DNA from 3 places in the Ruegeria sp. CG8 genome. Region 3 is predicted to be linked to each of the others. Evidence: riboswitches for the same ligand, from Rfam matches in the RefSeq annotation. Region 3 holds a riboswitch; each other region holds the start of a gene.
The links. A riboswitch is a leader RNA that binds a small molecule or an ion and turns the genes downstream of it on or off. The one in region 3 is predicted to bind cobalamin.
Positions count from the first base shown of each region.

Region 1: it holds a riboswitch for cobalamin, as region 3 does, so the genes downstream of both, ACR0EF_RS08740 (DUF1636 family protein) here and ACR0EF_RS16120 (DUF1636 family protein) in region 3, are expected to answer to the same signal.
Region 2: it holds a riboswitch for cobalamin, as region 3 does, so the genes downstream of both, ACR0EF_RS12900 (hypothetical protein) here and ACR0EF_RS16120 (DUF1636 family protein) in region 3, are expected to answer to the same signal.

Region 1 is NZ_JBQFRA010000002.1:542,947-553,459, reverse strand. It holds gene cobN (cobaltochelatase subunit CobN) at 1-3,044, opposite strand, end outside; gene cobW (cobalamin biosynthesis protein CobW) at 3,051-4,106, opposite strand; gene ACR0EF_RS08740 (DUF1636 family protein) at 4,109-4,492, opposite strand; cobalamin riboswitch at 4,575-4,779, opposite strand; gene ACR0EF_RS08735 (LysR family transcriptional regulator) at 4,852-5,727, opposite strand; gene ACR0EF_RS08730 (NAD(P)-dependent oxidoreductase) at 5,836-6,792, shown strand; tRNA gene ACR0EF_RS08725 (tRNA-Cys) at 7,013-7,086, opposite strand; gene ACR0EF_RS08720 (protein-L-isoaspartate O-methyltransferase family protein) at 7,314-7,967, shown strand; gene ACR0EF_RS08715 (TolC family outer membrane protein) at 8,063-9,481, shown strand; gene ACR0EF_RS08710 (hypothetical protein) at 9,556-10,374, shown strand; gene ACR0EF_RS08705 (cobyric acid synthase) at 10,378-10,513, opposite strand, start outside.
Region 2 is NZ_JBQFRA010000003.1:551,112-561,624, forward strand. It holds gene ACR0EF_RS12890 (DNA polymerase III subunit gamma/tau) at 1-739, opposite strand, end outside; gene ACR0EF_RS12895 (protein-tyrosine phosphatase family protein) at 895-1,398, shown strand; gene ACR0EF_RS12900 (hypothetical protein) at 1,402-1,809, opposite strand; cobalamin riboswitch at 1,896-2,113, opposite strand; gene ACR0EF_RS12905 (TetR/AcrR family transcriptional regulator) at 2,142-2,714, opposite strand; gene ACR0EF_RS12910 (alpha/beta hydrolase family protein) at 2,799-3,656, shown strand; RNA gene ffs (signal recognition particle sRNA small type) at 3,738-3,836, opposite strand; gene ACR0EF_RS12920 (bifunctional 2',3'-cyclic-nucleotide 2'-phosphodiesterase/3'-nucleotidase) at 3,876-5,942, opposite strand; gene nudC (NAD(+) diphosphatase) at 5,918-6,901, shown strand; gene ACR0EF_RS12930 (SRPBCC family protein) at 6,940-7,407, shown strand; gene ACR0EF_RS12935 (prephenate dehydratase) at 7,464-8,297, opposite strand; gene ACR0EF_RS12940 (c-type cytochrome) at 8,417-8,920, shown strand; gene ACR0EF_RS12945 (extracellular solute-binding protein) at 9,093-10,513, shown strand, end outside.
Region 3 is NZ_JBQFRA010000005.1:242,395-252,907, reverse strand. It holds gene ACR0EF_RS16155 (metallophosphoesterase family protein) at 1-815, opposite strand, end outside; gene ACR0EF_RS16150 (hypothetical protein) at 883-2,316, opposite strand; gene ACR0EF_RS16145 (hypothetical protein) at 3,099-3,272, opposite strand; gene ACR0EF_RS16140 (hypothetical protein) at 3,314-3,619, opposite strand; gene ACR0EF_RS16135 (hypothetical protein) at 3,669-4,283, opposite strand; gene ACR0EF_RS16130 (hypothetical protein) at 4,339-4,677, opposite strand; gene ACR0EF_RS16125 (hypothetical protein) at 5,002-5,301, opposite strand; cobalamin riboswitch at 5,947-6,154, shown strand; gene ACR0EF_RS16120 (DUF1636 family protein) at 6,258-6,656, shown strand; gene ACR0EF_RS16115 (ABC transporter ATP-binding protein) at 6,653-7,453, shown strand; gene ACR0EF_RS16110 (ABC transporter substrate-binding protein) at 7,455-8,408, shown strand; gene ACR0EF_RS16105 (FecCD family ABC transporter permease) at 8,409-9,437, shown strand.

The sequences.
Region 1 (10,513 bases), on a different contig from region 3:
CCGCGAAAGCCGTGGCGCTGCATCCCGGCGATCCAGTCGGGATTGGCGGCGCGCGCATGGACCACGCGACTTATTTCCTCGGGCAGGGTGCGGGCGCGGGGTGTTTCTGGCCGAGTATTGTCCAAATGGTACAATTGCGCCTGCCCGCCGGTCAGCTTTTTGGCGGCGGCAAATCCGGCCTCATGCGTGGCATAGTCATTGGCCAGCAGAAGGTCGGTCTCGGTCAGGTCCTGCAGGTGCACGAAGCTGTCGGCCTGCGCCACGCGCTGGGTGATCCCGTCGGGGTCATGGGCAATGTGCTCGCCCTCCAAGGCAAAGGCGCTGGCATCCAGCCAGGCCTGACCGGCCTGCGCGCGTGCATCGTCGGTATAGGTTTCCGACAGGTGGGTCATGTTCAGCCCATAGCTGCCCGGCGCCGGGCCATAGACCCGCGCGGCGGGCGGCTGGCCCGCATAGGGGTTCCAGTCGGGCGCCTCGTCGCGTTCTGACAGCGCGCGGACCGCCTGACCAAACAGCGCCGACAGGGTCGGAAACACGTCGCGGAACAGGCCCGAGACGCGCAGGGTCACGTCCAGCCGGGGGCGCTCCAGGTCGGTGATCGGCAGAACCTCGATGCCCGATACGCGCTCCGACCCCGGGTCCCAGATCGGTTTGACGCCCAGCAGGTGCAGCGCCATGGCGAATTCCTCGCCCGCCGTGCGCATCGTGGCCGAGCCCCACAGATCGACGATCAGGCCCTTGGGGTAGTCGCCTTCCTCCTGCAGGTGGCGGCGGACCAGTTCTTCGGCCAGTTTCACCCCCTGCGCATAAGCCGCGCGGGTGGGGACCGATCGCGGATCGGTGGTGAACAGGTTGCGCCCGGTGGGCAGCACGTCGGTGCGCCCGCGATACGGCGAGCCGGACGGGCCAGCCTCGATCCGTTTGCCGGCCAAGGCATCCAGCAGGGCCTGCCGTTCGGTCTGTGCTGACGCGGCAGTATCGAAATTGCCCGCAACCTGCGGCGCGCGGCCAAAGACGTGCAGCCCGTCGCCGAACTGGCTTTCCTTGATGTCACAGACGAAACGGTCGATGCGGGTGATCGCCTCGGCGGTGCTGGTGGCCTGATCCAGCCCCAGATCGGCCTCGAGCCCGATGGCCTGCGCCTCATCACGGATATCGGCCTGCAACCGGTCGCGCCGTTTGGGGTCCAGCCCGTCGGCGTTCGAGAACTCGTCCAGCAGCGATTCCAGCCGCACCATGCGGTCGGGCGTGCTGCTTTGCTTCATCGGCGGAGGAATGTGGCCCAGCGTCACCGCCCCGATCCGGCGCTTGGCCTGCGCGGCCTCGCCCGGGTCGTTCACGATGAACGGATAGATCACCGGCAGATCGCCGATCAGCGCCTCGGGCCAGCATTCCGCCGAGAGCGCCACCGATTTGCCCGGCAGCCATTCCAGTGTTCCGTGGGCGCCGATATGGATCAGCGCATCGGCGCCCAACCCGTGCCGCAGCCACAGGTAGAAGGCTACGTAGCCGTGCCGGGGCGTGCGCGACAGGTCGTGGTATTCGTCGTCGCGCAGTTCCGGAGTGCCGCGTTCGGGCTGTAACGCCACCAGCGCCTTGCCGCGCCGAAGCGCGGTGAAGTGGAAGGCCCCATCGGCGCAGGCCGGGTCGTCCTCGGGTGCGCCCCAGACGGTTTCCAGATCGGCGCGCAACGCCTCGGGCAGTTGCGCCAGCGCCGCGCGGTAGGCCGAGACCGGCCAGGAAATCCGGGCGTCCGGCAGGGTATCGGCAATCGGTTCGGCGGGGGCGGTGTCATAGCCGGCGCCCTGCAGGTCGGACAGGATCGCCTCGGCCGAGGCCAGCGCGTCCAGCCCCACCGCATGGGCCATCTGCCAGTCTTTGCCCGGATAGGTGGACAAGACCAGCGCGGGGACCTGTTGCGCCTTTGGCTTCTCGGCCAGGTCCACCCAGGCCATCGCCCGGTCGACGATGGCGGTGATCCGGTCGGGCTCGGGCCGGTGGGCGAAACGGGAATATTCCAGTTGCGGGTCGCGCTTGCCCGGCTCCTTGAACGAGGCGACACCGGCTGTGATACGCCCGTCTACCTCGGGCAGGACCACATGCATGGCCAGATCGGCGGGCGACATGCCGCGTTCGGCCTCGGCCCAGGCCTTGCGGCGCGAAGTGGCCAGCGCGACCTGAAATACCGGCACGCCCGCCACGTCCAAGGGCGATGTGCCCGACGCGCCCTTGCCTGAAAACGAGGTGGCATTGATGATCGCCGAGGGCGTCATCTCGGGGATAATCTCGGCCAGCCATTCCGCCGCCGCAGGCGCCTTCAGCGAGGGCGCGAACAGCCCTACCGCCTGATGACCCCGCGCGCGGATTTCTCGGATCAGGGCCGCGACCGGCGCGGTATCGGCCGCGGTCAGGTAGGCGCGGTAGAACGTCACGATGATGCGCCGACCTTCGCCCGCGAATGCGTCCTCGGGCGCAATCACGCCGCGATCCGGGCACCACGCGCCGCAGTCGGGCAGAGTCTTGGCCCCCATCACCGGCCCGGCATAGAGCCCCGCCGCCAGCGCCATCTGCGCCAGCGCCGCCTGCGCGGCCACCTCGCCGCCGGTGTCGCACAGATGCGCCAGCCGCCGCAGGGTCGAGACCGGCAGGGTGGAATAGTCGTCCAGCCGCGTATCCTCGCGCCCGTCGGCGGGCAGCACCGCCAGCGCGATGCCCTTGGCCTGCGCCAGCGCCAGCACCTGCTGCAACCCGTAGGACCAATAGGGCACTCCGCCGATCAGCCGGATCAGGATGCCCTTGGCACCCTCCAGCGTCTGCTCGACATAGGTATCGACCGACAATGGGTGCTTCAGCGCCGTCAGGCTGGCCAGCCGCAACGAGGGCATCCGCCCCTCGGGCCCGCCGCCGCGATGCCAGCCGGCCGCGAAAGCACCCAGGTCGCTGTCCGAAAAGGACAGCACCACCAGATCCGCCGGGCTCTGGCCCAGATCGGTCGGGGTCTCGGTTTCTTCGAGCCCGTGGCTTTCGCGGAAGACGACGTGCATCGGTGCTTACTCGGCGGCCTCGGTGACGCCCGTCAGGATGCCGCGGATCGCGGCCTCGTCGATGTCGTCATGCTCGGCGATGACCACAAGGCGCGAGCGGCGCTCTTCCTCGGGTTTCCACGGGCGGTCATACTGGTGCCGCACCCGCGCGCCGACCGCCTGGACCAGCAGGCGCATCGGCTTGCCCTGAACGGCGGCATAGCCCTTGACCCGCAGGATGTTCAGCTCGTTCGCCAGACGCTCGATATTGGCGACCAGCTGCGCCGGGTCGGTCTGTTCTGGCAGCTCGACCACAATGCTTTCGAAATCGTCATGTTCGTGGTCGTCATGGCCATCGTGATGCGAGGGGCGGGCGTCCATGTCGTCTTCGGCTGCGGCCTCCAGCCCCAGCACCACGCGCACGTCCACCGCACCCTCGGCCACTTCGACCACGGGCAGGGGGCGGGGCGCCTCGGCGGCGATGATCTCGCGCGCCTTGGCCACGCCTTCGGGGCCGGCCAGGTCAGGCTTGGTCAGCAGGATGATGTCGGCGCACGAGATCTGATCCTCGAACACCTCGGACAGGGGCGTTTCGTGGTCGATCGAGTCATCGGCCATGCGCTGGGCATCCACCGCCGCGACATTCGGGGCGAAGCGGCCTGCGGCCACGGCCTCGGCATCGGCCAGAGCGATCACGCCGTCCACGGTGATCTTGGAACGGATGTCGGGCCAGTCGAACGCCTTGAGCAGCGGTTTCGGCAGGGCCAGACCGCTGGTTTCGATCAGGATGTGATCGGGGCGCGGGTCGAGCGCCATCAGCGCCTCGATCGTGGGGATGAAGTCATCGGCCACGGTGCAGCAGATGCAGCCATTGGCCAGCTCCATGATGTTTTCCGCCGGGCAGTCGGGGATGGCGCAGCTTTTCAGGATCTCGCCATCGACGCCCACATCGCCGAATTCGTTGACCACCACGGCCAGCCGCTTGCCCTGCGGGTTCTGCATCAGATGGCGGATCAGCGTGGTCTTGCCCGAGCCGAGAAAGCCGGTGATGACGGTGACGGGAAGTTTTTCGAGGGTGCTCATGCTCAGGCTCCAATCGGGGGAATGCGGGCGGCGCAGTTCTTACGGAAATGTTCAGGGCGGTCGCGCCATTTCACAAGGCCATCATCGGCGGCCAGATATTTGGTGGCGCCTTCGACGATGATCTCGACATGGTCGGATTCGTTCAGGTTTTCATAGACGAAGGTCCAGCGCGACGGCCCGCCGCGCAGAACGATCGAGCAGCCCTGATCGCAGTTCGACAGGCATTCGACCGGCTTCAGGGTGATGCCCGCGGGCAGGTCGGCGGCGGCCAGCGCCTTGTGAAGCAGCGTGCCGGGGCGCTGGGCGTCATCCTCGATGGGCAGCCCGCGTCGGCAGGTGGTGCAGACCAGCAGTTCAACTGGTGTGGTCTCGGTCACGTATCTCATCCCCCCTCACTCGGTTGTCGGGGGACGGGGTATGCGCGGGCCACGTTGCGGACATGGGCCCGACACCGGAACACCCCGTCCGGTTTGTCTTCGGGCGTTGGCAGGTCTCCCGGCTTGCGGATGTCAGAGCGGCGCTCTGTCGGATGTCCCGCCTTCCCGGCCTGCGGCCAGTGGCATTTGGGCACCCTCTCCGGTCACGGTCGCGGGGGCGGCTGCGTTTGACGGAAAACCGCTGACGCATTCCCTTTTCATCTGTTTGCACAGACACCAACGCAAGCGACATGCGGCACGGGCAGGGGGGTTGTCAAGCGCGCGGGGCCAAGTGCCCTGCGTCGGATCGAAAAAGCGACCTGCCGGGGTCAATCCGCGGCATCACTGGCCAGCCTGTCGCGTAGCCAGGCTAGGAACAACTCGGCAGGGATGGACGGAGGCGCCGCGCTGACGCTGCGGATCAGATAGTGCGACTGGGCAAAGGGAATCGCCGGCCCCGCAACCCGGATCGGCGCGCCCTGGGCAATGGCGTTGCGCGCGAACCGCTCCAGAACGGTGGCGTAGCCCGCGCCGGCCATCACCAGTTGCAGCGCGGTGACGGTCGTATCCGCCGAATGGCGCGCGGGGCGGTCGGGCAGGTCGGTGTCCGTGGCCTCGAAGTACCGCGCCCAGTTGTCCTCGTACCCAAGAATGTGGATCAACGGGCCGTTTTGCAGGTCTGGCGCCGGGTCCTGCGCCCGGCAGACGGGCACCAGCCGTTCCGAGCACAGCCGTTCGGCCGCAACACCGGGCCAGTCGCCATGGCCCAGCCGTATTTCCACGTCCACATCCGCAGGCGCGGCCGAGTCGTTCCAGATATGCGACACCAGCCGCACCGGGACCTCGGGGTGCTGGGCGCTGAACGCGGGCAGATCAGCGGCGATCCAGTAGGTCATCGTCGATATCGCCGCCCGGATGGTTAACGCTTGCCGCGAGGCGGGGCCGAACAGGCTGTTGGTGGTCAGCGCGATATCTGACAACGCCCGACGCACGGTCAGCGCATAGGACTGGCCCAGCTCGGTCAGCGACAGGTGTCGGGCGTTGCGTACAAAAAGCGGCTGGCCGAGATCCGCCTCGAGCGAGCGGATATGCAGCGACACCGCCGTCTGGGTCAGGCCCAGTTCCTGCGCGGCGGTTGTGAAATTCAGATGGCGGGCGGCAGCCTCAAAGCTGCGCAACCAGGCCGGATTGGGCAGGCGGTCCATTCAGCACCAAAATATTTTGCATTTAGATTGACTTATTATTCGTTTCTTTTGTCGATGGGCAACGGAAATACTCGTGCCAACGAAATTGCGCCTGCGGGAGGGCAGAACATGAAGGTCGGTTTCATCGGTTTGGGCAATGTGGGGGGCAAGCTGTCGGGGTCGCTGCTGCGCAACGGTATCGACCTGACGGTACACGACCTGAACCCCGATCTTGTGGCGGAGTTCGCCGCCAAGGGAGCAAAAGCCGGTGAAAGCCCGGCCCAGATGATGCGCGATTGCGATGCGGTCATCACCTGCCTGCCGTCGCCCGCTGCCTCGGACGCAGTGATGCAGCAGATGCTGCCCGAGGTTACCCACGGTAAGATCTGGATGGAGATGTCCACCACCGACGAGGCCGAGGTCAAACGCCTGGGGGCCATGGTGATCGAACGCGGCGGGGCGGCGGTGGACTGCCCGGTTTCGGGCGGGTGCCACCGGGCGGCCACGGGCAATATCTCGATCTTCGCGGGCTGCGACCGGGCCACGTTCGAGCGTATCCTGCCGTTCCTTACGACCATGGGCCGGCGCATTCTGCATACCGGCGATCTGGGCACGGCCTCGGTTCTGAAGGTGCTGACCAACTATCTGGCAACTGCCAACCTGATCACCTGCGCCGAGGCGCTGGTGACCGCCAAGGCCGCCGGGATGGACCTGAACACCACCTACGAGGCGATCAAGATTTCGTCCGGTACCTCCTTCGTACATGAGACCGAAAGCCAGGTGATCCTGAACGGCTCGCGCGATATTTCCTTCACCACGGACCTGGTGAAAAAGGATATCGGCCTGTTCCAGGAGGTCGCCGACCGCGCCGGCGTGCCGTTGGAGATGAACCCGTTGATGATTAAGATCTTCGACGACGCCATCGCCCGCTATGGCGCGCGCGAGCTGTCGCCCAACGTCATTCGACGGCTCGAGGATGCAACCGGGCTGAGCATTACCGCGCCCGGTTTTCCGGCCGAGATGCAGGACGATGAACCGGAAGAGCCGGGGTATGAGGTGATTCCTCAAGGCCGAAGCACGGTTTGAGCCGACGGTCAGCGCAAGGCACGCCCTTTCCGCGGGGTTCTCGCATGTACCGACCGCGTCGCTGGTGACCCAGCGCGGACTAAATCCTTGCTCGGAAATTACTGGTTAGCTCGGCTGCGCTAACCATCTCCGCGCGTATTTTGGCGTTTCGTATCAACAAACTGGTCCAGGCGACAATCACAGGACCAGAGAACAGTGATGCAATGCGAGGCTGGAAAGTTGGAGGCGAGTACCGGAATCGAACCGGTGTACACGGATTTGCAATCCGCTGCGTCACCACTCCGCCAACTCGCCTTTTCAAGCAATTTCAATTACTTGACGTGGTGCAGACGCGGTTCTAGCAGCTTTCCCGAACAACGTCCAGAGGGTTGCTGAAAATTCCGCCGACCACGGCGTTGGATGGTCGGTCAGCGCAGTGGCAACTTTTGTCGCGGCCTGCAATTTTTGCCGGGCTGGCCGTTGCCGGGCGGGATCGGATGTGGCAAAAGCCGAGCAACCATGGGAAATATACGAGCGGTCACATGACGGATTTCGCAGCCCGACGCCACACGATGGTAGACACTCAGATCAGGCCCTCTGATGTCACCAAATTCCCGATCATCGATTCAATGCTGAAGGTCCAGCGTGAGAACTTCGTGCCGGATGCCAGTCGCGAAGTGGCCTATGCTGGCGACCTGATCGACCTGGGAAACGGGCGCTGCCTGCTGGAGCCGAGGACTCTGGCGAAGATGCTGGATGCATTGAATATTTCGAATGACGAGGTGGTTCTGGATATCGCCCCAGCGTTCGGATACTCGACCGCCGTGGCCGCGAACATGGCGCAGCTTGTGGTGGGCGTCGAGGATGACGAGGCCAACGCAGCCGACGCGCAGTCCCGCCTGATGGAGGCGGATATCGACAACGCTATCATTCATGTCGGACCTTTGGAGCAGGGGGCGGCCGAGCATGGCCCCTATGATGTCATTATCATCCAAGGCGGTGTGGAACGTCTGCCCGATGCCCTACTCGATCAACTGAAAGATCATGGCCGCATCGCCTGCCTGTTCGTCGAAGGCAATCTGGGCACCGTTCGCATTGGTCGAAAGTCCGATGGGCAGGTGACTTGGCGTCATGGCTTCAACGCAAACGCCCCGGTACTGCCGGCGTTTTCGGCCGAGTGTGCATTTTCGCTATAGTCGATCAGCGGTTTTCCGCGGTCCCTTGATTAGTTGAAAACAAAGGCGCAAACTGCCTGCGGGCTTGCGTTATTTTGATTTGAGAGGATTTGGGTATGCTTGGAACGGCTGGAGGGAAGCTGGTCAAGGCAGTCGCTCTGACGGCGGGAATCGCGCTGAGCGTGATGCCGGGGCGCTCGGTTTTGGCGGACAATCTGACCGACGCGTTCATCGGTGCATACAACACAAGCGGGCTGTTGGAACAGAACCGCGCCTTGCTGCGCGCTGCCGACGAAGACGTTGCAATCGCGTTGTCGGCCCTGCGCCCGATCATCAACTGGACCGTCCGTGTCAGCCAGGATTACGCCAAGACCCGCGCCGGAACTGTGGTGTCGACGGTCGAACCATCGCGCTTCTTCTCGGGGTTAACGCTGAGCCAGCTGGTCTATGACGGCGGTGCATCGATTCTCGGGAAACAGTCGGCTCAGGAAACAGTTCTGGCAACCCGCCAGGCATTGATCGATATTGAGCAACAGGTTCTGTTCCGCGCAACGACGGCTTATCTGAGTGTTCTGCTGCAGGAAGAAACGGTTCAGATTCGCCAGAACAACGTCAATCTCTCGGGCGAGGAACTGCGGGCCACGCAAGACCGTTTTGAAGTCGGTGAGGTCACCCGAACCGACGTCGCGCTGTCCGAAGCGCAGTTGGCAAGCTCGCAGGCTGATCTGGCCGATGCGCGAGGCGACCTGAGCACCGCCCAAGCGGAATACGTGAACGCCGTCGGCAAACAGCCTGGCCGTACAGCGGGCCAGCCGCGTCTGCCGAAGCTGCCCGGTTCATTGGCCGAGGCCATCAGCTTGGCACAAAGAAACCACCCGGCAATCCTTTCGGCGCAGCATCAGGTGCGTGCCTTGGATCTGACAGTGCAGCAGCAGCGCGCGGGTCTCGGTCCGAATGTCAGCTTGAACGCGGACGCGGGGATCACGGAAAGCTATGACAACGACGACTATACCAACGATGCGTCCATCTCGTTGAATTTCAATCAGCCCATCTATGCCGGTGGTCGATTGGCGGCCAACGTGCGCCGCGCAATGGCTCAGCGGGATGCATCGCGCGCCAACCTTCTGAATGTGCAGAAAGACATCACTCAGGGTGTGACGGACGCCTATGTGCGCTTTGAAACGGCCACTGCCAGCCTGCGGGCATCCGTCGAACGGGTACGCGCATCGCAGGTCGCCTTTGACGGGATTCGCGAAGAGGCCACGTTGGGGGCTCGGACCACGCTGGACGTTCTGACCGCTCAGCAGGATTTGCTTGACGCACAATTGGCCGAAGTTGCCTCGCGGACGGAACGGTCGCTGGCTGCCTATCAGTTGTTGCAGGCACAAGGTCTGTTGACCGCCGAGCGCCTTGGACTGGCGGTCCAAATTTATGACCCGACGCTCTACTATAACCTGGTCAAAAAAGCGCCAGCACAGATCAGCAAGCAAAGCCGCGACCTGGATCGAGTTCTCAAAGCTTTGCGGCGCGAGTGATCAGCCACACTATCTGTTGTTAGGTTCGACCGGATTGGATACACTAGTCCAAAAGGTCAGAGCGGTAGAGAACAATGACGGATAGCAGTGTCAAAGCAGGTGTCGAAGACGTATTGTCGTCGATCAAGCGTTTGGTCAGCGAAGAAGGGCGCAAGGTCCCGAACCTGATCAAAGCGACTGCGGCCCGCAAGCCGGGACGCCTGGTTTTGACGGATGCCCTGCGGGTTGGCACATCGGCCGAGGATCCAAAAGCACCTTTGAAACTGGCCCAAAAGATCTCGGCTGAGGCGGCCTCGCAGCATGCTGCGAATGTCGAGGCGGTGCGCCCGGCCAACGACCTGTCACAACCTATGCGGTTGCGGTCTTGCGATATCGTTCGTCCCGGAACCCCGGCAATCAACGACATTGGCGGCGAGTCTTCGGATGATCGCGAAGGCCGCAGGGATCTGGCCGGCAGCCTGAGCGCCAAGATCGCAGCTCTTGAGGCTGCGATTGCGCGGACCGAAGATCAGTGGGAGCCTGACGGTGAAAGCGACGACGCTTATTCCGGCACGCGCACCGACACGGTCAGTTGGGCCTCGGACACCGGGTTTTCGACGTCGAAGGATGCGGCTGCGTCCGAAGCTGAGATGGACGCTGACAGCGACGAGGAAACAACGCCTGCCACGTTTATCCGCGACAATCGGGATGCCTCAGAGGCCGAAGTAAAGCTGGATCAGGAAACGCCGGCGATGGCGACCGGCACGATGGATGAAGACGAATTGCGCGAGTTGATCGCAGACATCGTCCGTCAGGAACTGCAGGGCGCGCTGGGTGAACGTATCACCCGCAACATTCGCAAGCTGGTGCGGCGCGAGATCAACCGCGCTTTGGCCGCTCAGACTTTGGATTGACGCTCAGCCGAACCGAGGCTCGGCTGTCAGTGACAGCAGGGCATCAAGGTCCATATGCTGTTCAAGGTGATCGGCCAAAGACTCCAACGTTTGCTCAACACTGACTTCGTATGCCAGTTCCGACCTGGCTCCAAACCGC
Region 2 (10,513 bases), on a different contig from region 3:
GGTCGGCGGTGGTTTCGCCGGCACCATGGCTGATTGCCTGATCCAGCAGCGAGGTCGCATCCCGGGCCGAGCCTTCGGCGGCGCGGGTGATCAGTGCCAGCGCGTCATCCGAGATTTCCGCGCCCTCGGCGGTGGCGATCTTGCGCAGCAGGCCGATCATCACTTCGGGCTCGATCCGGCGCAGGTCGAACCGTTGGCAGCGCGACAGCACGGTGACCGGAACCTTGCGGATCTCGGTCGTGGCGAAGATGAATTTCACATGCTCGGGCGGTTCCTCCAGCGTTTTCAACAGCGCGTTGAAGGCGCTGGTCGACAGCATGTGGACTTCGTCGATGATGTAGATCTTGTACCGCGCGCTGGCGGCGCGATAGCGCACGCTGTCGATGATCTCTCGGATGTCGTTCACGCCGGTGCGGCTGGCGGCGTCCATTTCCAGCACGTCCACATGGCGACCTTCCATGATGGCCACGCAATGCTCGCACTGGCCGCAGGGTTCGGTCGTTGGGCCGCCATTGCCGTCGGGTCCGATGCAGTTCATGCCCTTGGCGATGATCCGGGCCGTGGTCGTCTTGCCGGTGCCGCGGATGCCGGTCATGATGAAGGCCTGCGCGATCCGGTCCGCCTCGAACGCGTTTTTCAGCGTGCGCACCATGGCATCCTGACCGACCAGGTCGGCAAAGGTTTCCGGGCGGTATTTTCGGGCGAGAACCTGATAGGCGGGGCTGGACTGTGTGGTCATGTCTGCTCTGACGGATTCGTACTGACGATGCAGGGTAGAGTTCCCGGTGCCCCGCGTCCACAGCGCCGGTGCAGGTTTTTCGCTTTGGCGAGCGCGCGGTGTGAGGCATACTGCGCGGATCAAGTTCAATCAGCCAGTTTCGGGGGGAACGTCTGATGACAAATCTTGTGGTTCATGCATTGCAGGTGGGCGGCGGTACGCTGGCCCTGACCTCGGTTCCCGGCGGTGGCGGCGACTATGAGGGAGACCTGGACCTGATTTCAGCCTGGGCGCCGGGGCTGGTGATTTCGATGACAACCCTTGCCGAACTGGTTGCCGTGGGTGCGGGCGAATTGGGTTGTGACATCCATCGGCGCGCCTGTCGGTGGGCGCATCTGCCGGTCGCCGACTTCTCGGCGCCGTTGACCGAGATATCCGGCCGCTGGCCCGAAGTCAGTGCCGCCGCCCGCCATGCGCTGTCGGGCGGCGGGCGGGTACTGGTCCACTGCCGGGGCGGTTGCGGGCGGTCTGGCATGGTTGTCCTGCGTCTGATGATCGAAAGCGGCGAGCAGCCGGAACAAGCCCTGAAACGCCTGCGGGCCGTACGCCCCTGCGCGGTCGAAACCGATGCTCAGATGGACTGGGCCATCGCCCCGGCGCGCGAGGCACTGGCGACCTGACCTTCAGGCGGTTGCGCGGAACTCGCGCTCGGCCCTGACCACGGGCATGATCGCCGTGGCCTGCAGCATCGCACAGGGTCGATCACCAATGACCTGTGCGGGCAGGGCGTCGCGCTGGTCGTCAAACAGCATGTCGGCAAAGGTATCAAGGCAGTCGGGTGGGGTGTCGGCGGCCGCTCCGCAATACACGCGGATCCGTTCGGGACGTGCATCGAACCGCGCCGTGCAGCCATGTTCGCAATGGGCCAGTTCGCTGCTGCCTTCCACTTGGAAGTCGGGGGATGTTGCCGCCTGCGCCGTCGCCATTGCCTGCGCGATGGCCCGTGCCATGCGCGCCAGTGCCGGGCAGGTCTTTCCGGTGCGCTGGCAGATTGTTGCCGCGAATTCATGGGTGTCGGTCTTCCAAATCATGTTGCGCCCTCCGCGCGCTGGGCGAGGTGGATTTGGACAGACGCCGGTTTCAAGGCCAGACCCTGCCCGGACACCCCGTCCGAGTTTCGGTTTCACGTTTGATGGCAGGTCTCCTGACTTGCGGGTCTTTGCTTTGCCAACCTTCCCAACCTTGCGGTCAGTGGTATTTAGGCATCGCTCTCCGCCTACAGTTGCGGGGGCAGTCGCGGCCTTGGTCCGCTCCGGAGTTCCGGGTTGGACCGCACCGTGTTCCCTTTTCATCCCGGACCGAAACGGCACGGGAACCATCCCCTCATCGCTAGCGGTGTATCCGAGATCGAGTCAAGACGGTTTCAGCCCGGTTGCCGGAGTGAGGCCCAAGGGAACAGATCAGGCAGTCTGCGCAGCACATTCGAATCCCTGCGGGCACGGGCCAATTGCCAGCCGCCTTGCATCACGATGAACAGGGTGTCCGCAGCATTTTCAGGGTCGGAAACTCCGAACCGCGCGGCGTGGTTTCGAACTTCGATGATCCAGCTTTCATACAGACGGTCTGCATGTTCCCGAAACGCGCGGTTGTCGGGGCTTTCGAACAGGGTGGCGGCGATCGGGCAGGTCTCCCATTGGGCCGAGGTGTCGAACAGCTTCGCGATCTTGTGGCACAGGGTGGTGACCCCGTCGCGAAAATCCGCGGCGTCGTCGAATGCCGCAGCGATCATGCTCAACATCCCGTCCGAGGCCCAACTGGCCGCCGCCAGGGCCAGATCCGGCTTGCCCTTTGGAAAATGGTGATAAAGCGAACCCTTGGGGGCTTGCGCTTCGGCCAGCAATTCCGCCAGACCGACACCGTTATAGCCCGAGCGCTGGAACAGTCGGGCGGCAGTCACGATCAGGCGATCTTTGGTGTTTGGTGGACGTTGGGTCATGCAGGCCAAATATTGACAGGCCTAGACCAATTGGTCCAGACACAAAGTATTAGACCGATCGGTCCAGAGTGTTTGGAGGCAAAGATGTTGGATTCGCAGCACGCGGTTGACGTGGAAGACTTTAAGTTTCCGTCGGGCCAGACCCAGCTGGCGGCGCGGCTTTACACTCCGGCGGTCGAGCCGCAAACCGTTGTTGTGCTGAACGGCGCAACAGGAGTGCCACGTGACTACTATCAGCACTTTGCTCGCTGGCTGGCCGCCGAGCGCGGTATGGCTTGCCTGACATATGATTACCGGGATTTCGAGCATTCGCTGACCGGGCGGCTGAAAGACTCGAAGGCCACGATGGCGGACTGGGCGCTGATCGACATGCCCGCAGCGCGTGCCGAGATGCACCGTCGATACCCGCAGGCAAAACTGTGGGTGATCGGGCATTCGGTCGGTGGAATGCTGGGTCCGCTGCAACCGGAAATCGAACAGATCGACCGGATGATCTGTGTGTGCGCAGGTTTGGTGACGGTGGCCGATCACCCGTGGCCCTACAAGGGCTTGGCGACTCTGTTCTGGTATGGCCACGTGCCACCTCTGGTGCGTCTTCTGGGGTACCTGCCGGGGAAACTTCTGGGATTCGGAGCCGATTTGCCGGCGGGCGTCTATTGGCAATGGCGCAAGTGGTGTACATCGCCCACCAGCTATCTGCCCGAATTGGGAGACACGCTTCCCCAGGCGGATTGGAGTCGGGCGAACGCCACGGCGGATATCATTGCGTTCGAGGATGACCAGACTGTGCCACCGCCCGCGGTCTGGCGGCTGTCTGAACTCTATGGTCCGACCGCCCGTCGGCGTTTGTTGCAGCCGAAGGATTTCGGACTGTCCGAAATCGGTCATATCGGCGCCTTCGCCCGGCGCAGCAGTGCCGTTTGGCCGCGATTGATCGCCTGACCCGCCCGCAAGCGCGGTTTTCAGGAACAACGACGAAATACAGAGGTTGGATTGACCGGGCCGAATACGCGGCGCGGCGTCAAGTGAGAGGTTGGACATCGACCCAAGCGGGGCTCGTTGTGGCTGCTTCCTTCCGGACCTGACCAGGTTGGCGAGGCGCTTGCCCGCGCCAACCTCTCGACCGCCGATATAGGCATCACGCACCCGCTTGGCAACCCGTCACAAAGACAGGCGTACCCTAAGAAACCCGCGCGCGTCCTGCCCGTCGGTGGTGGCTGCAAAGTGGTCGAGCTCGTGCAGGTAGTTTGCAGCGCGTGGCCCGGTCTTCAGAATCACGGACCGGCCCGCCTGCGGAACAAAGGAAAAGCTTTGGGCGGTGTTTTCCACCGGATCCGGACCCAATCGTCCCGCCAGGTAGTCGCGCAAGATTCCCTGGAGGCTCAGCGGCGGCACCGGGATCAGGCGGGCCGGGTCTGGGACGGGAAAGTTGCCGCCGCCATTGGCTCGGTAGCTGTTTGATGCAACGACGAATTGTTCATCCGGATCGACGGGGCGGCCCTGAAAGGCAAGATCGCGCAGGCGGGAATGGGACGTGTCGATCAACTGGCCGCCTAAATCATATCGCGCGGGCTGGGTCAGATCGAACCTGTAGGTCACCCCATGCAGCACGTCGAAATTGTGCCCGGTGCCCTCGGGGTCGATCAGAACCTGCTCGTCGCTGTTGCCAAGTTGGGAAAACTGGGCAGCCGACATCTCCAGCCACTCGGCGATCTGGCGGCCATCCAGCAGCATGGCGGCCAGTTGGTTTGGAAACACATGCAAGTCCGAGACATGCCTTACGGTGACATCGCCAGCCGGGACTTCGGTGTAATGCCGTGGTCCGGCCCGGCCTCCGAATTTCGAAGGTGCGGCTGCGGACAGAACAGGGAGGGTTTCAAAGGTCGTTCCGGCCAGAACCGGTCGCAGGGCTGCCGCCTGTGCTGCGGCGACCAAGTTCAGCCCCTGATCCACCCCGCAAAAGGTGAAATAGCTGTGCAGGGTACGATTGATCCGGCCCACCGGCTGGGCAGCGGCTTTGCGGGTCGCCTTATGGGCGGCGGCAAAAAGTTCGACCATCTCAGGGTCTTCAGGAACGACCCGAGCGCCGGTTTCAGCCCCGCCCGGGCAGATCGCGCGCAGATGCGCGCTGTGACCAGCAATTCTCGCTTCTCCCGCGGCGTTCATAGCAAGCGTGAGGTCGATCACCCCCAAATGCGACCCCGCTGATCCGGGCATGACCACGGGTCTGGCCTGCTGCGGGTTACCATCGCTTGGGTCGGGCAGTGTCAGGTGCGTGTGTCCGGCCACGATTGCATCAATACCGTCCAGAGCAGAAAGCTGTGCGACCACATTTTCCGACATCGGCGCGACGTCGGGCTCGCCTAGACCAGAATGTGCAAGAGCCACAATCAGGTCGCAGCCCTGACGACGCAAATTCTCGGCCATCCGGCGCGCCGTGGCGACGGCATCCTCGGCTGCAACCTGGCCTTCCAATTGTGGTGCTTCCCACTTCACCGTCTGCGGTGGCAGGATCGAGAACACGCCAATTCGGACAGGAGTGCTTTGGCCGTTGATGTGGACATGACGGGTCAGGATGGCCTGTTTCTGCCAGGGCGCTACCCCGGTCAGACACTGCATGTTGCTGCACAAAACCGGGCAAGGTGCCCGAGAAACGATCCGGCCCAGAGCTGGCAGACCAAAGCCGAAATCGTGGTTCCCCAGCGCAATTGCGTCGTAGCCCAAGCGCGCAAAGGCGGACATCAAAGGGTGGGTCGCGTCGGTCTGTTCGACCGCCCAGTCACCCAGAAGTGTCCCCTGAAGGGAATCGCCGTTGTCGAACAGCAGGACAGTTGCATTTGCCTCTTCCGCCTCTCGACGTGCAGAGCGGATCAAACTGGCGGTTCGGGTGAAGCCCACACTCGGTTCCGGCCGGTCAGCATAATAGTCGAAACTGGTCAGATTCATGTGCAGATCGGTCGTTGCAAGAATCCGGATGTGCGCGGTTTTCAAGTGGGGATGTGCCTGAAGCAGGGAGGATTTCAGAGCCAATTTTCTTCTTTTAGGTGCTGTTGTGCATACGTTTTCACTGAAAGGTAGAATACAGGTAATCGTCAGGGCTTCCATGCGTCCTTTGCGACAACGATGCTTTTTGCGAGTGTGAATTCCCATTGCACCAGTGCCCAAGTCGTGGCAGCCCTTGTGCAAATTCCAAAGGGACAGGCATGAAACGGGCGGAAAGCGTGACATTTGGCAGCTCTGGACTGGACCGGGCGGCGCAGATCCGTACCGATGCCAGAGCTTTGGAGGCAGCACGGTCCGATCCCACGGCGCGGTGCATCCTGATGTGGCGGGGCAAACCGCTGGTCATGGGCGAAGCGCTGGACCAGTTGGCCTTGGTTCCGATGGACCACGATCTGGTTGCGAACGGACCCGGCGGGGCGGTTGACCAACCGATCTTGCTGGGGCGCAGTGATGCGGGTGCGCCGCTGTTTGCAATGGACATTTCGAATTGGTCTGCCGACGGGTTGGACCTGTCGGGCGTTGGAGCGTTCGTGGACCGAACCGAACAGCAGCATCCGGGGCTGCCCGTGGGCCACGTGTTCGCCGAGCTTCGTCGGATCATGACCCGGCTGTCGGCCCGGGACGCCGAATTGGCAGCCACCGCCAAGGCCGTGATCGGCTGGCACGAGACGCACAGGTTTTGCGCGCGCTGCGGCAACCCGACCAACATTTCACAGGCCGGGTGGCAACGGCTGTGCCCGGCCTGTGGCGGGCAGCACTTTCCACGCACCGATCCGGTGGTGATCATGTTGGTCACGCATGGTGATACTGTCCTGATGGGCAGATCTCCGGGGTGGCCCGACGGTATGTATTCACTGCTGGCCGGTTTCGTCGAACCGGGCGAAACCCTTGAGGCCGCCGTGCGACGCGAGGTCATGGAGGAGGCCGGCGTTCCGGTCGGACCCGTCAGCTATCTGGCAAGTCAACCCTGGCCATTTCCGTCGTCGCTGATGTTCGGGTGTGCAGCGCAGGCGCTGTCGCGCGAGATCACGATCGACCCGGTCGAGATCGAGGACGCGATGTGGGTCACCAAATCCGAGATGATGCAGGCTTTTGCAGGCGAGCACCCCAAGCTTCTGCCAGCGCGGAAGGGGGCAATCGCGCATTTTCTTTTGCGTAACTGGCTTGCAGATACGCTGGACTGACGAAACACTGGCACCCTGACTGAGCAGAAAAGGCCGACATGCAGGTTTCAGCACGCGAAGATATCCAGGCGCCGATCGATGCGGTGTTCGACATGGTCGCGGATTTCGAACGGTTCGAGCGCATGGCGATGCGCCGCGGTGTCGAGGTTCGACGCACCGTCGAGATGCCGGGTCACTGGGTCGGGTCGTGCTGGGAAGCCGATATCATGATCCGTGGCAAGCCCCGCCACGTCGCGGTCGAGGTGGCCGAGTTCGATCGCCCCACAGCCATGCGGTTTCGATCGACAAGCAAGGGGATGAACGGCCTGACCACGATTGATCTTCTGTCGCTGTCGCAGAAGCAGACGCGGCTGAGCATCGAGATGTCACTGGCGGCCAAGACCTTGCCTGCGCGTCTGCTTCTGCAGTCGTTGAAGCTGGGCAAGGCCAGATTCCGACGCCAGTTCCAGATGCGACTGAGCGATTTTGCGCGCGAAATGGAAGAACGCTATCTGCACGGGGCTTGAGAGCCGGCATTTGACCGGCCTCCAGCAGTCCCAAGCGGCTTGCGCGTGGGAGCAGACTAACCGCGTGGTCGAGCAGCGGGGTACACGCCCAGCACTTCCACATTCGTGGTGAAATGCTGCAGTTCATCCATCGCGAGTTGCACGTTGCGGTCCTCCGGGTGGCCGACGATGTCGGCGTAGAACTGAGTCGCCGTGAACGAGCCATCAACCATGTAGCTTTCCAGCTTGGTCATGTTGATGCCGTTGGTGGCAAAACCGCCCATGGCCTTGTACAGCGCCGCCGGAATGTTCCGGACCTGGAACACGAAGCTGGTGATCATCCCGTGCTCGCCACGGCGGCGGCGGTCGTCCTCTCGCGACATCACCAGAAAGCGGGTCGTGTTGTCGTCGCTGTCTTCGATGTGGCGCGCCAGCAGTTCAAGGCCATAGATTTCGCCAGCAAGTTCGCTGGCCAGGGCCGCCGAATGTTTCTCACCCGCTTCCGAGACCTCGCGCGCCGCGCGGGCGTTGTCAGGGCTGACGCGCCCGCGGATGCCGTGGGCCTTCAGGAAGTTTGCGCATTGCGGCAACAGCACCAGATGCGAATGGGCTTCGGTGATATCTTCGAGTTTTGCGCCCGGCACGCCCAGCAAGTTGATGTGAACCCGCACAAAGGCCTCGTCCACGATGTGCAGCCCGCTGTGCGGGAGCAGGCGGTGGATATCGGCCACTCGTCCATAGGTGCTGTTCTCGACCGGCAGCATGGCCAGATCCGCCTCGCCCGAGCGCACCGATTCGATCACGTCCTCGAATGTTCGGCAGGGCAGCGCCTCCATATCCGGACGCGCATTGCGACAGGCTTCGTGACTGTAGGCGCCGGGTTCCCCCTGAAAGGCGATGCGTTTGGTCATTTGGTCGATTCCGTGCAACAAGTTCCAGAATTGGGCGTTTCGTCGCGGTGTCTATACCTTGCCTCTTGCAAGGGGAAGCCTTAGACACCCCGAAGACAGCTGAAATGGACACGCGATCAATGTTCGACACGATGACAGTTACCAAGGCCGCAGCCGGCCTGTTCGGTGCCTTCCTTGTACTCCTCCTGGCAAAATGGGGGGGCGATGTTCTCTACCATGTCGGCGGGCACGGCGAAGCCGCCTATGTTATTGAAACCGAAAGCTCTGGCGAAAGCGCTGACGGCGAAGAAGTGGTCTTTGCCGATCTGTTGGCCGCAGCTGACCCGGAAAAGGGCGCGAGGGTTTTCCGCAAGTGTTCGGCTTGCCACAAGCTGGAAGAAGGCGCCAATGGCACCGGTCCCTACCTGTATGGCATCGTGGACCGCCCTGTGGCGGCGGCCGCGGGCTTCGGCTATTCGGCGGCGATGCAGTCGCATGGCGGCAACTGGACCCCGGAAGAGCTGGATGCGTTCATTGCAAACCCCAAAGGCTATATCCAAGGCACTTCGATGAGCTTTGCCGGTCTCAAAAAGGCTCAGGAACGCGCAGACCTGATCGCGTACCTGCAGACGATTGGCGGCTGATCCGCCCATCCAGACACCGAAAAGCGAAAGCCGCTGCCATGTGCAGCGGCTTTTTTTGTCTGAGCAAAACTTCACAAAGCGCTCACGCATTCTAAACTTGCAAGTGTCAGTGCTGGGCTTTTAGCTTGCGCACAAGGACATGGACAGAAGACAACATCGAAGGATGACCCGTATGATTTCCCATCTGCCTGGCGCGCGCGAACAAGGTTTTCGTCATTGGGTCGCGGCATTGGGCATTTCGGCGGCGTTGGTTCTGGGGCAGGCGGGGCCAGCCCGGGCCGACGAGGACCAGATCATTCGCAGCCATGGCTACTCGTACTTCGGCAATCTCGACTACCCCGCCGACTACACGCACCTGAACTATGCCAACCCGGATGCGCCCAAGGGCGGCGAACTGTCATTGGCCGCATCGGGCACGTTTGATTCCCTGAATCCATATTCACGCAAAGGTCGCCCCGGAGCGTTGACGACACTGCAATACGATCGGCTTATGGACAGCACCGATGACAGTGTCGGTCAGTACTACGGCGTATTGGCTGAGAGCTTGGAGTACGACGCCGACCGCAACTGGGTCATTTTCCACCTGCGCCCCGAAGCGACGTTCTGGGATGGCACGCCTGTCACCGCCGAGGATGTGGTCTACAGCCACCGCCTGTTCATCGAACAGGGCCTGCCGTCATATGCACAGGCCGTCGGGCGGATGGTGACCGGCGCCGAGGCGCTGGATACGCACACGGTCAAGTTCACGTTCAATCCCGAATTGACGGCCCGCAGCCGGATCGAAACCGTTGGCGCGACGCCCGTATTCTCGAAGGCGTGGTTCGAGGCAGACCCGTCCCGCCGTCTCGACGAGCCGCGACTGGAAGTCGCCGTTGGATCTGGGCCGTACAAATTGGACAGCTACGATATCAACCGGCGCATCGTCTACAAACGCCGGGACGACTACTGGGGCAAGGACTTGCCGTTCAACAAGGGCCGGCACAACTACGATACCATCCGAGTCGAGTATTTCGCGGACCAGACAGCCGCCTTTGAAGGCTTCAAGGCAGGCGAGTACACGCTGCGGATCGAAAGCGACCCCAAACTGTGGGCGACCGGCTATGACTTCCCCAAGTTGAAAGAGGGCTACGTCGTCAAGGACGCGATTGCGAATGGCAGTCCGCCGACCCCGTCGGGCTTTGTGTTCAACCTCGCGCGTCCGCAATTCGCGGACAAGAATGTTCGAAAGGCACTGGCGCTGGCCTTCAACTTTGAATGGGCCAATGAGTCTCTGCTTTTCGGCCTGAACTCTCCCCGCGATTCGTTCATCGAAGGCACTCCGCTTGAAGCGATGGATACACCGCAGGGGGCAGAGCTGGCATTTCTGCAAGCTTTGGGCGACGTGGTTCCACCCGAGCTGTTGTCCGAACCTGTGACGACCGTTCACGAATCCAGCTCGGCGCGCCTGAACGATCGGCGCAACCTGCGCAAAGCCTCAAAACTGTTGGACGAAGCCGGATGGCCGGTGGGCGACGGCAACTTGCGCCGCAATGCTCAGGGTCAGACCCTGCGGATGAACATCCCCTATCCGTCCAACCTGCCGACATCGACGGC
Region 3 (10,513 bases):
TCTTTCGGGAGCGACTTGAAGTCGACAGACCTTTCGAAATCCGGCCCTCGATATACTGCTATCCCAAACTCTCCGTTCGGCTGGAAGGTGACATGCGTGAAACTGTGAGGTGACCTGGCGCGATCACCGATTAGCCGCCGCGGGCCACCACCCAAGCAAGCTTGCGAAACATAGGCCACGCCGTCTTTCCAGCCAGGGTAAAAAGCATGATGGTGTCCAGACAGGTGCAGAACGACGCCGCTTTGCAGATAGATTCTTTCAAGCGTCGGGTCACCGATGATTTCGCGTTCGCGCTGGATCGCAAACGGCCACAGCGGGAGGTGGCTGAACGTGACAATCGGGTCTCCACCTGCCCCAAGTTGCACAAGTTGGTCCGGCTGATCGCCGGATAGTGGCCCAAGGGTCGTGGCATCCAAAGATGCAAAGGTTATCCCCTGCATTTCAAACGCGTAGAAGAACGGATAGTCATCCGACATCAGGAAGTTGACGTTTGGTTTTCTCGGGCCCCATTCCTCGGCGTATATTTTTCTCTCGCGCTCGAACCCGCGATAGGCCGACGCATCATGGTTTCCCGGCGTGACCGCAAATGGAATTCCGGCAGCCTCCAGCGGGTCGGATACCGTCATGTGAAACGCCTTCCACATCTCTCTGACCTGTTTGTCTGAAAGGTTGGGGATACGCTGTCCGGCGACCATATCGCCCGTCGAAATCACCAGATCGGGATCAATCTCGATTATCCGCTTGATCGCCTTTTCGATGCGGGCATCGTATTTGACCGAGCCATAGCTGCCGTTCAGATCCGATATGACGATCACATCCAAAGCGGCCGCTTTGCAGGCGAGCGCGACCGTCCAAACGAACGCCGCGACAGTGATCGAACGCTTACGGATCATTGCAGTCCAGGCCCTCCGCCTCGGTATTTTTGTTCAAAAAGAATGTGACAGGGTCCAAGTCAAACACCAGATCGCCTTTGGCACAATTGCTCTTGAGGATGGATGTTGCCAGCGCAGTGTTTTTGACGACCTGCGCAATCTGACGGTCCGACAACCCAAAGCTTTGTGACAACCAGCCGTAAACCGGGCCTTGCGTTTGAAGGTCACTGTTCAACGCAACCAGCCGCCGGTATGTGTTTGGAGAGAAATGCCGCATTTTCTCCAGCATCTGAGTGGATTTCGCGAAGTTGGCATATTCGACCCGCCCACCGGCATCGTTGTCGTTCAGATTGCTGCGACGGATCAATATTGCATCGGCGGGAACGTCTCCATCATTCGGCTGATGGTGCTTCGTTTTCTGGTTCTTCAGTTTTCCGTCTTCGACCCAATACCAGTAGGGCGTGAAATCAATATTTCCCACACGGTCCTGCTGGCTGAAGATGAAGTCGAGCAGAACAATCTCGGTAAGCTCCTGCATCCAGAATGCCATCTGCCGGTCGCTGACATCGGGCCCGAGGTCCTTGTTGATCTGACGATCCTTTCGGCCTTTCCTGACACCCTCTGCAATGGCCTCGGGCAAGGGTTTTGACGACCGCAAGGCCAGGAAAGCGGGTGTTTCCTGAAAATCGCGATTTTGGCCTTTGCCCCAACCGGACTTGCGGGTGCCGTTGATTTCCGAGCCGTAGCGATGACCGGGGCTATCAAGCAGGACACCGTATATCTGCGTTCGATCCGCGGTGAACAGATCATCGGTTGGCTGGTACGAGTTCGGATCGGCATCCGCAGCCACGAAGACCCGCCAGCCTTCATGGTTCATGCGCCCGCCATGAGATCCACCGGAAATCGCAAGGCCAGGCTCCGCAACCTCGGTAAGATGCGCCTGATCGTCCATGCTGCGCCAGACCGCCACCGGAACTTTCACCGTCGCGTCGAAATACCTTGAGAAATGGTAGTAGAGCAGCGACGAGGTGGAAAACGTTCCGCTTGTACCTTTTTGGTTCATGGTGGATTTGAATTTGGCCACTCTGCCCTTGGCCAGTTCTTTTGCCGACTTGCCCTCTTTGCAAGCGTTTCTCTCGAACTCAGAGCGGTTCCCCACGTAGGGTCCTTCCGAAATATCGTAGACGGCCATTCCTGGGCTGGTGCTCCAGGTTTTTGGACAAATAGCGATTTCGGGTGCATAGAAATCGATCTCGCAATAGGCAGTTTCTTCCTCAAGATCGCTGTTCTTGTACTCGCCCATTGGGACTTTTTCGATCCGAATGCAGCGTTCCGTAACACCATTGGGACTAGCAAATGTCGTGGCTTCTCCGCGAACATCGTCGCTCGCCCACAAGGCAGTGGGCGCAATGAAAGCCAGTGACCCCAGAAGATTGAATCTCATTTGGATAGTCCTCCGGATGTCATTTGGGGCAAATCGCGGCCTGTTGTTCGGCGGAGATCTTCAAACTGGGGTCGACACTGAAGTTTGAGAATTTCGAGTCAATCCACTGGTCACACCCGCCCGAACATGGGGCCCCGTTTCGGGCATCATTCCAATATTTCTTGGCCCTGTCTTCCGTCCAGCCGCAAAACTGAACAAGCGCCATTGCCGACAAGGCGCCTGAGGAATGAACGCCCCACATGCAGTGCACCAGGACAGGACCCTTTCCAGGGTCCTCAATCACCTGGTGTATGGCGGCCATGACACTGCCGGGGCGGGACGATCTGGCGCTCTGATAGTCAAAGGCTCCGTTTCCACAGCTGGTGCGGCCGTATTCGGTGTTCTTGCCGAAGTCCGCATAAAACCCGGCCGAAAACCCTTCATCGCACAGTGTTTCGCGCTGAGCGTTGCTCAAGCCCGTTCGACCCTTGTCGCCGCCCTTGAAGCCAGAGCGATACAAAACTCCGCTTAGGACTGGGCGAAAGAAAGCGACGCCATCGATGCCTCCGTCGCTGCCCCTAGAGAGCATCTGGCTGTTGCTTGGGCCACCGTTTCGACTGGTGACGTCAGAATTCGCCGCAGTTGCCAGAACACCGATGAATATGAGGGATGTCAAAAACCGCATGCGTATTCCTTTCTGTTTTCAGCCGGCGATGCTCACGCTTTTCCTGCCGGAAATCCCGCGGAGAGGCGCGTTCACGGTAACCAGGTCAGGTCGGCGGTTGGCATCTCGCCCTTCAGCTTTAAATCGGCCACACCATGTTGATGATATAGACGACCACGAAGTAGGCCAGAACAACTTTCCAGTTCCATTGGTGTTTGTTGTCTTCGGTGATCACGCCGGCCGACTTCAAGGCCAGGTTGGTGATTATCAAGGCGACAACGGTAATCGCCGCATGTGCCAGGTCGAAATGCAAGTTGGAGCTCCTTTTTGCAGATTTGGGATTGATGAGGTGTGTCAGCAGTCACCAGACGGCAGCATCGCTACGTCCGAGTATCTTCCCTCAGATGTCGTGATCCGAGCACAGGCACCGGTCTCCTTGTTGAACCAGTACGAGGTCAGCCCTTCGCTTCGGATGAGTTCAAACCCGAGACTTTGAATGCCCATTTCAGCCTGACCCGCTCTTGCGCCTTCAAATGACGACAGATCGCTGGAACTGCCCACGGTAGGAGCACTTGCTTCCACTGATCCGCCACTTTCGTCGCATCCTGCAAGCACAGAGACACTGACCGCGCCGATCGCCACTAGGGTCTTGGATTTCATCTGCTTTCCTATTTTTTGGAAATGCGTTTCATGGTTTCGGGGCGATCACCTATTCAATTCCAAAAATGACGTTGTAGTCGACGGCAGAGTTGCTGCGGTTGATGACCTCGACAACATGATCGCCGGATTGCCACAGCTGTCCGCGATACTCCTTGTCCGCAGACATCAATCCCAGCAATTCAGACCCATCGGGGTTGCGAATGACGTAGTCCAGGGATCCATTTCGCGGAGCAACGCGGACGTAAAGAAACTGTTCATTCTTCGCGCCAAGAACGTATTGCTGCGATGCCCCTGGCGCGAGTTGGCCGACGAGCTCGGCGCCGGTGGACCCGGCATCGAATTTGACGCGCTGGCTACCTGTAGACCCGGAAGCGCCGTCCATGGCTCCGCCACCATCATCCATCGCCTCGACAACCGACATCTCGCCGATGCTTCCATCCTTGTACGCAATGCAACGCCAAAGTGTTCCGCCCGCGTCACGCAGCATGACGAGCGTGCCGGCTTCCGAGAACTGTGAGCTTTCGATCGTGCCGGACTGACCGTCCGGTCCACCGACCTGCCGCAGATGGTCGATACACGCGTCGTCGGCGTCTGACATGGCCAGCGCGGCTGTTCCGCTGAGCGCAAGGGCGGGAGTTAAAAGGTTCAAAAAACTGCGTTTCATGAGCAGGTCCTCTGTTGGTCTATCCTAAGTGTTGTGTTTCCGGTGAGCAGAAACCTCACTTCGCTTCCCGCAACTTTGCCAGAAATTCATCGCATGCCTGTGCGCTGCCGACGATCTCGTCCGTCGTTTCAATTCCTTGCAATGATGCCATCTCGGAGTTCACGCGATTGAGGATCTGATCTGCTTGCTCGGCGGTGATCAGGTTCTCGGCCTGAGCTCCCTTCAATGTGGTGCACACACCGGCGGACAAGCCTGTCGCAACGCCGACACCCATCGCGGCCCCGCCGCCCAAGGTCATCGCTCCAACCACGCCGAGGATGAGCCCGATCACAAGCCCCAAGATCACTTTTCCCATGTTTTCCTCCCATTTTGCGGGAAAGAGTTCCGCCTTCATTCCTGGCGCAAACCACGTGCCCATCTGCATATCAAAACCAGTGCCAACAGGTTGAGCACCGGTGCTATCGCTGCGAACCACGGTTTGGCGACCTCTGAGAAAAGGTCCACCGCAAGGACCCAAGGCAGACCCAGCGGCAAAAGGAACACGCCGGACAATGGGTCTCGTTCCTGTCCGAACCAGCCAAAAGTGCCCGTCAGGAACGCAAACAACGCCAACAGGTAAAGGGTCGCAAACGCGATGATGGTTATTCTGCAGACCAAGCCGGACCTCTGCGTATCAAGCAAGCGCAGCACAGCCGATTTCAACTAGGCATAAAACGGGTCACAACGCGCCTTCGTCGCCCAGGAACTCGATACCAGCTGTCGCGCCATCACTATAGGCAATACAATTCCACGGAGCCCGATCCTCTCCAACCCCAACGGTGACTTGTGTTCCAGCCTCGCTGAACGCGGATGAGAGCACGACCACTTGCGGATTGTTGGTTGTTTTGGCCACGTCTCGCAGACACGCCTGTTGAGCGGGCGTCAGTTCGGCAGGTGTGCTTGACGTGCTGGTGTCGTCACAGGCCGCTAGCAGTGCGAAACACGTCGCGCCTGAAATCATCATGACTTTGTTAATCACTTTCTTCTCCTCTTGGGTTTGCTGATGCTTGTGGAATAGGTGGTTTTATTTTGCGCGCCTGCGTCTATGCGGTCCCCGGTTTTGCCGCCAAAGACATGGCTGGCAGACAGAAATTCTGCCGATCCCCGGGACCGTAAACAAAGCGTGCTGACGCAATGACGTCATGGGCAAAAACCGGTGCGAAGTTTCGAGGAAGGGTTCGTACGTTAAGTCCGGGCACCGCGTCCTCCCAACGCTGATCTTCGTGAAATGCCTTCCGACTGCCAGCACTCACTCCAGCAGTCGGAAGGGCCCGACGAAACGGGCGACAGCGACAACAACGGAGGTAAAGCTAAAGTTGTGTCGAATTCGTATGTTTGAATCAATCACAAGATAAATCAATGATTTTTCCGCGCGTAAATTTTGTAAGCTTGGCAACAATAGGCTTCTGCAATCAAAGGGAAAGGGCGAGGCCGCTCACGGAGGCTTGGCAGTCAGCCCGCTTGCGCCGCCGTGTTTCGGGACCTTCCGGGCTATCTTAAGTCATTTGGTCAAAACGACGTAATTAGCCGCCCGGTCTGTCGCTCAGGCGGTGCCGAAGGGTCGCCTGGATACCTCCATTACGCACCCGCCCAGTAAGTCGTTGACAGTGCAACTCGATTCATGGATGAGATTGGCGCTGATGGTTCCCGATCGTTTCGGCGGTCGGGTAAATGGGAATACGGTGCGGCGCCGTTCTGACGCCAATGCCGTGACTGCCCCCGCAACTGTAGGCGGTGTGCGACCCCCGGATGCCACTGGGCCGATAGGTCTGGGAAGGCGGGGCAAGCCATACACCGCGAGTCAGGAGACCTGCCATCATCAAACGCAACTCAACCCGGGCGGGGTGTCCCGGAAGGAGGCCAAGATGGCATTTTCGGCTTACGCCGCTGACATGACTGGTTCCCTTTCCGCCCCGCGATTTCGCGGAGGGCGAAATGAACCGACAATCAACACATCACATCACGGTTTGCCTATCTTGCCGACCCAAGGGCGCAGCCGCACGCCCCGGGCCTGACCTGATCGGACGATTGCGCGCCGCGCTGGCCGAAGACGACTGTTTGGCAGGTTTTGACGTTTCCGGTGCCGCCTGCATGGCCGGGTGCACCCGACCCTGTACCGTCGCCTATCACGGGCCGGGCAAGGCATCTTACCTGGTTGGCGGTATTACGTCTGAAGAGACCGGGGCATTGGTGGAATTCGCCCGGCTGTACCAGCAGTTGCGCGATGGATGGTGCAGCTCGGTCGACCGCCCGGCCGGGCTTCGCCACGCAACACTGGCCCGCATTCCAGCCGCGATGGCTGCGTCTTCGGAAGATGCGGATTGCGCCTCATGAGCGCGCCTTTGCTGTCGGTGGATGCCGTCACTTGGGCGCCGCGAAAACGAGCGCCGTTGGTGCTGCACGAGACCAGTTTTGCGCTGATGCGCGGGCAGGTCATGGGGGTTGTGGGGCCGAACGGTGCCGGCAAGACAACCCTTCTGCGGATGATCTACGGCTATCACCGTCCGTCCTCGGGCGACATTCTGGTGGACGGCGGATCCGTCAAAAGAATGGCCCCCCGGGCGCTGGCGCGTCAGGTAGCCGCCGTGCTGCAGGAGCAGCCCTCGGATTTCGCGCTGACCGTGCGCGACATCGTGGCGTTGGGGCGGGTGCCGCACCGGTTGGGCCTGTCCACGCCCGGCAGTCGTGACCACCAGATCATCGAATCCGCGCTGCACCGAATGGATCTGGACGGGTTTACCGACCGTGGGCTGGCCACTCTGTCCGGCGGCGAGCGTCAGCGTGTGATGGTCGCGCGCGCCCTTGCCCAGGAACCCCGGATTCTTGTGCTGGACGAGCCTACCAACCACCTGGACATCCGCCACCAGCTAGAGGTGTTGCGGCTGATCCGGGACCTCGACCTGACGATCGTCACCTCGCTGCACGACCTGAACTTGGCTGCCGATGTCTGCGACCGTGTTCTGGTTCTGAAGAACGGTCGACCCTGCGGCTTTGGCCCACCCCAGACAGTGCTGAGTGACAGGCTGGTCTCTGACACGTTCGAAGTCACCGCCCGGCAAGAGCAGCTCAGCCTCAGTCACAAACCTCACCTGACCTATCAACTCCCCACCCCCAACCAGAAGGAAGCTTGAAATGAAACCGACCACCCTGGCCCTGGGCCTTGCTTTGGCCACCAACACCGCGACCGCGGAAACCACCGTGCAAAGTTGCAATCGAACCGTCACCTTTGACGAACCGCCCAAGGCGGCGGTCTCGAACGACGTGAACCTGACGGAAATGATGCTGGTGCTGGGCTTGGCCGACCGGATGGTGGGATATACCGGCATTTCCGGCTGGAAGACGTTGGACGAAGACATGCGCGCCGGAGTGCAGCAACTGCCCGAGCTGCCGGCCAAATATCCCAGCAAAGAGGTGCTGGTCGGCGCAGATGCCGATTTCTATTTCGCAGGCTGGAACTACGGGATGAAAGTGGGTGGCGAGGTGACGCCGGAGACGCTCGAGCCCTTCGGGATCAAAGTCTACGAACTGACTGAAAGCTGCATCCACATTGGCGACAAGCCCAAAGCCAGCATGGGTGACATGTACAACGATCTGCTGAATCTCGGTCGTATCTTCGGTGTCGAAGACAGGGCGCAAAAGCTGGTTCAGGGGTACAAGGCCGAACTTGCTGAGATCACCTCTGGCCTGAATCCTTCGGGCGAACCGCCGCGTGTCTTTGTCTACGACAGCGGCGAGGATACGCCGTTCACAGCCGGCCCCTATGCCATGCCGACCGCTCTGATCGAGGCCGCAGGCGGCGTCAACATCATGGATGATTTCGAGAAAAGCTGGGCGACCGTCACCTGGGAGGAAGTCGTCGATCGCAACCCCGAAGTCATTGTGATCGTCAATTATGGCGACGTCACCGCCGAGCAGAAGCGGGACTTCATGGTCAATAATCCTGCGTTTGCAGATCTGGACGCGGTCAAGAACGATCGTTTCGTGGTTCTGGAATATGTCGAGGCCACACCCGGACCGCGCAACATCAAGGCGGTTCGGAAGCTCGCCCATGGCTTTTGGGGCCCGGCTGCCTCGGTCGGCAACTAAATGCGCGTAGTGCGGGCGCGCCGGGTACTACCGCTCTGGGCGGCGATGCTGGTGGGACTAGTCGTGTTGGTCGCGTCCTTATCCTTTGCGATCTCGGTGGGGGCCATTTCGGTGCCCACCAAGACCGTCTGGGGAGTGTTGCTGCACGAAGCCGGCCTATCCTCGGACGAGCCGACATGGTCAAAGGGCCGCGCCGCGATTATCTGGGAAATCCGTTTTCCGCGCGCCTTGCTTGCCGTCATGGTCGGGGCCGGACTGGCGATTGTCGGGGCCACCCTCCAGGCGGTCACAAGAAACCCGCTGGCCGATCCGCACCTGCTGGGCATTTCGGCCGGCGGCGCGTTTGGAGCCATTCTTGCCTTGATGCATACCGGCTTGTTTCTGGGGCTTCTGACCGTGCCGGTCATGGCGTTTCTGGGCGCCCTGGCGGCCACGCTGACGGTCCTGAGCGTTGCCCGCTGGGCCGGCGCCACAAGCGCGGACCGCCTGGTCCTGACCGGTGTGGCGGTTTCTTTCGTCATCATGGCTGGCGCCAACATTCTGATTTTCCTCGGCGATCCCAAGGCGGCTCATACGGTCGTGTTCTGGATGTTGGGCGGGTTGGGATTGGCTCAATGGTCATACCTGATCTACCCGCTGGCGATCCTGCTGCCATGCGGTACTTGGTTTTGGCTTCAGGCCGCCAGGCTGAATGCGATGACCATCGGGGATGAAACCGCAAGCTCGCTGGGCATTGCGGTGGCGCAGTTTCGGCTTGGTGTCTTTGCAGCTGGCGCGCTGATCACCGGAGTCATGGTGGCCTTCTCGGGCATGATCGGCTTCGTCGGTCTTATGGTTCCGCATATTGTGCGGTTCCTGGTTGGCGGAGACTACCGACGCGTCCTTCCTCTGTCGGCAATTCTGGGTGGTTTGTTTCTGCTCTGGGCGGATGTGGTCGCCAGAACCGCAATGGCCCCCGAGGACATTCCCGTTGGCGTCGTCACGGGTCTTTTGGGAGGGATCTTCTTTATTCTGTTGTTGAAACGCTGAGTGTTCGAGGCCCGTTGGCGGATCATCAGCCAAACGGTGCTTGAAGCTGGCGGAGCACCGGCGAAGGCGCGCAGCAAAAGTGTAGAACTTGCAAGCAAGCCCTTCACTATCTTAGCCGTATCAATGGGTAATGGCGGAGACGAAGGGATTCGAACCCTCGAGACGGTTTCCCGCCTACTCCCTTAGCAGAGGACGCGGCTATCGTATTTTGTTATTATAAAACAAGTATTTAATATGATTGCATCCGCGCTTGTGTCAATTTTGTGCCAAATTTGCACGGTGAAAGCTGCAACTTTGATTTTTAACGTGCGATTTGGCCTCACAATTTTATTCTTATTCCAATAGTAGCAAGCGGTTGTGCGCTCGAACGCCAATGCACGTTAAAATGGGTAACGCACGATTGCCTAGGGCTTCTTCGAGTACGTCCAGTAGCAAGAATTCCCAGCATGGTTGGGTGGGGCTAGAGAACTTCTCAGACTGAGTTTTGGGCCTTCATAAGACTCATCGGCAAAAATTCACGCCGCCAATTGTCCTGAAATATACTTCATAGACATTAGCCACATCTCAAAATTTGCGTTCCCGGCGCGACTGCTTTGAAAGGCGAAATCGAGACTCGAGATACTTCGATTGGTACCGAGCCAGTTCCGACAACTCTTCAAACTCAATGCCGATCTCTTTGACCTGTGGGATAGAAAGTTCCGCAGAAGTCTCAAATCATCCAAATCCCATGGCGTGACACCCAATTGCAAGGCGATATTCGGGGCATTTGAAACTCTAAGTCGCTGAGCTGCATCAATCGCCTGGGCCGGGAGGTACCAGTCGGGTTCAAACTGCCGCCTCGGGTAAAGGCTAACTAAGAGGTGCCCGGCTTGCTCTCGAGATTTTGGTGCGCTCGACAAATTGCTAACTATTGGGCCACTGTTGTCACGGTACCTCCCGGTGGCACTATCCAAAATGAAGTTCCTGACAAAGTTTTCCCATTCTATCTGCAGCTGAATTAAGCACCTTTCCACTATTAAGATATCTTCCTCTTTGGGTGCAGAACACGCTTCTACACGTTTGAGGTGGTTTCCGAT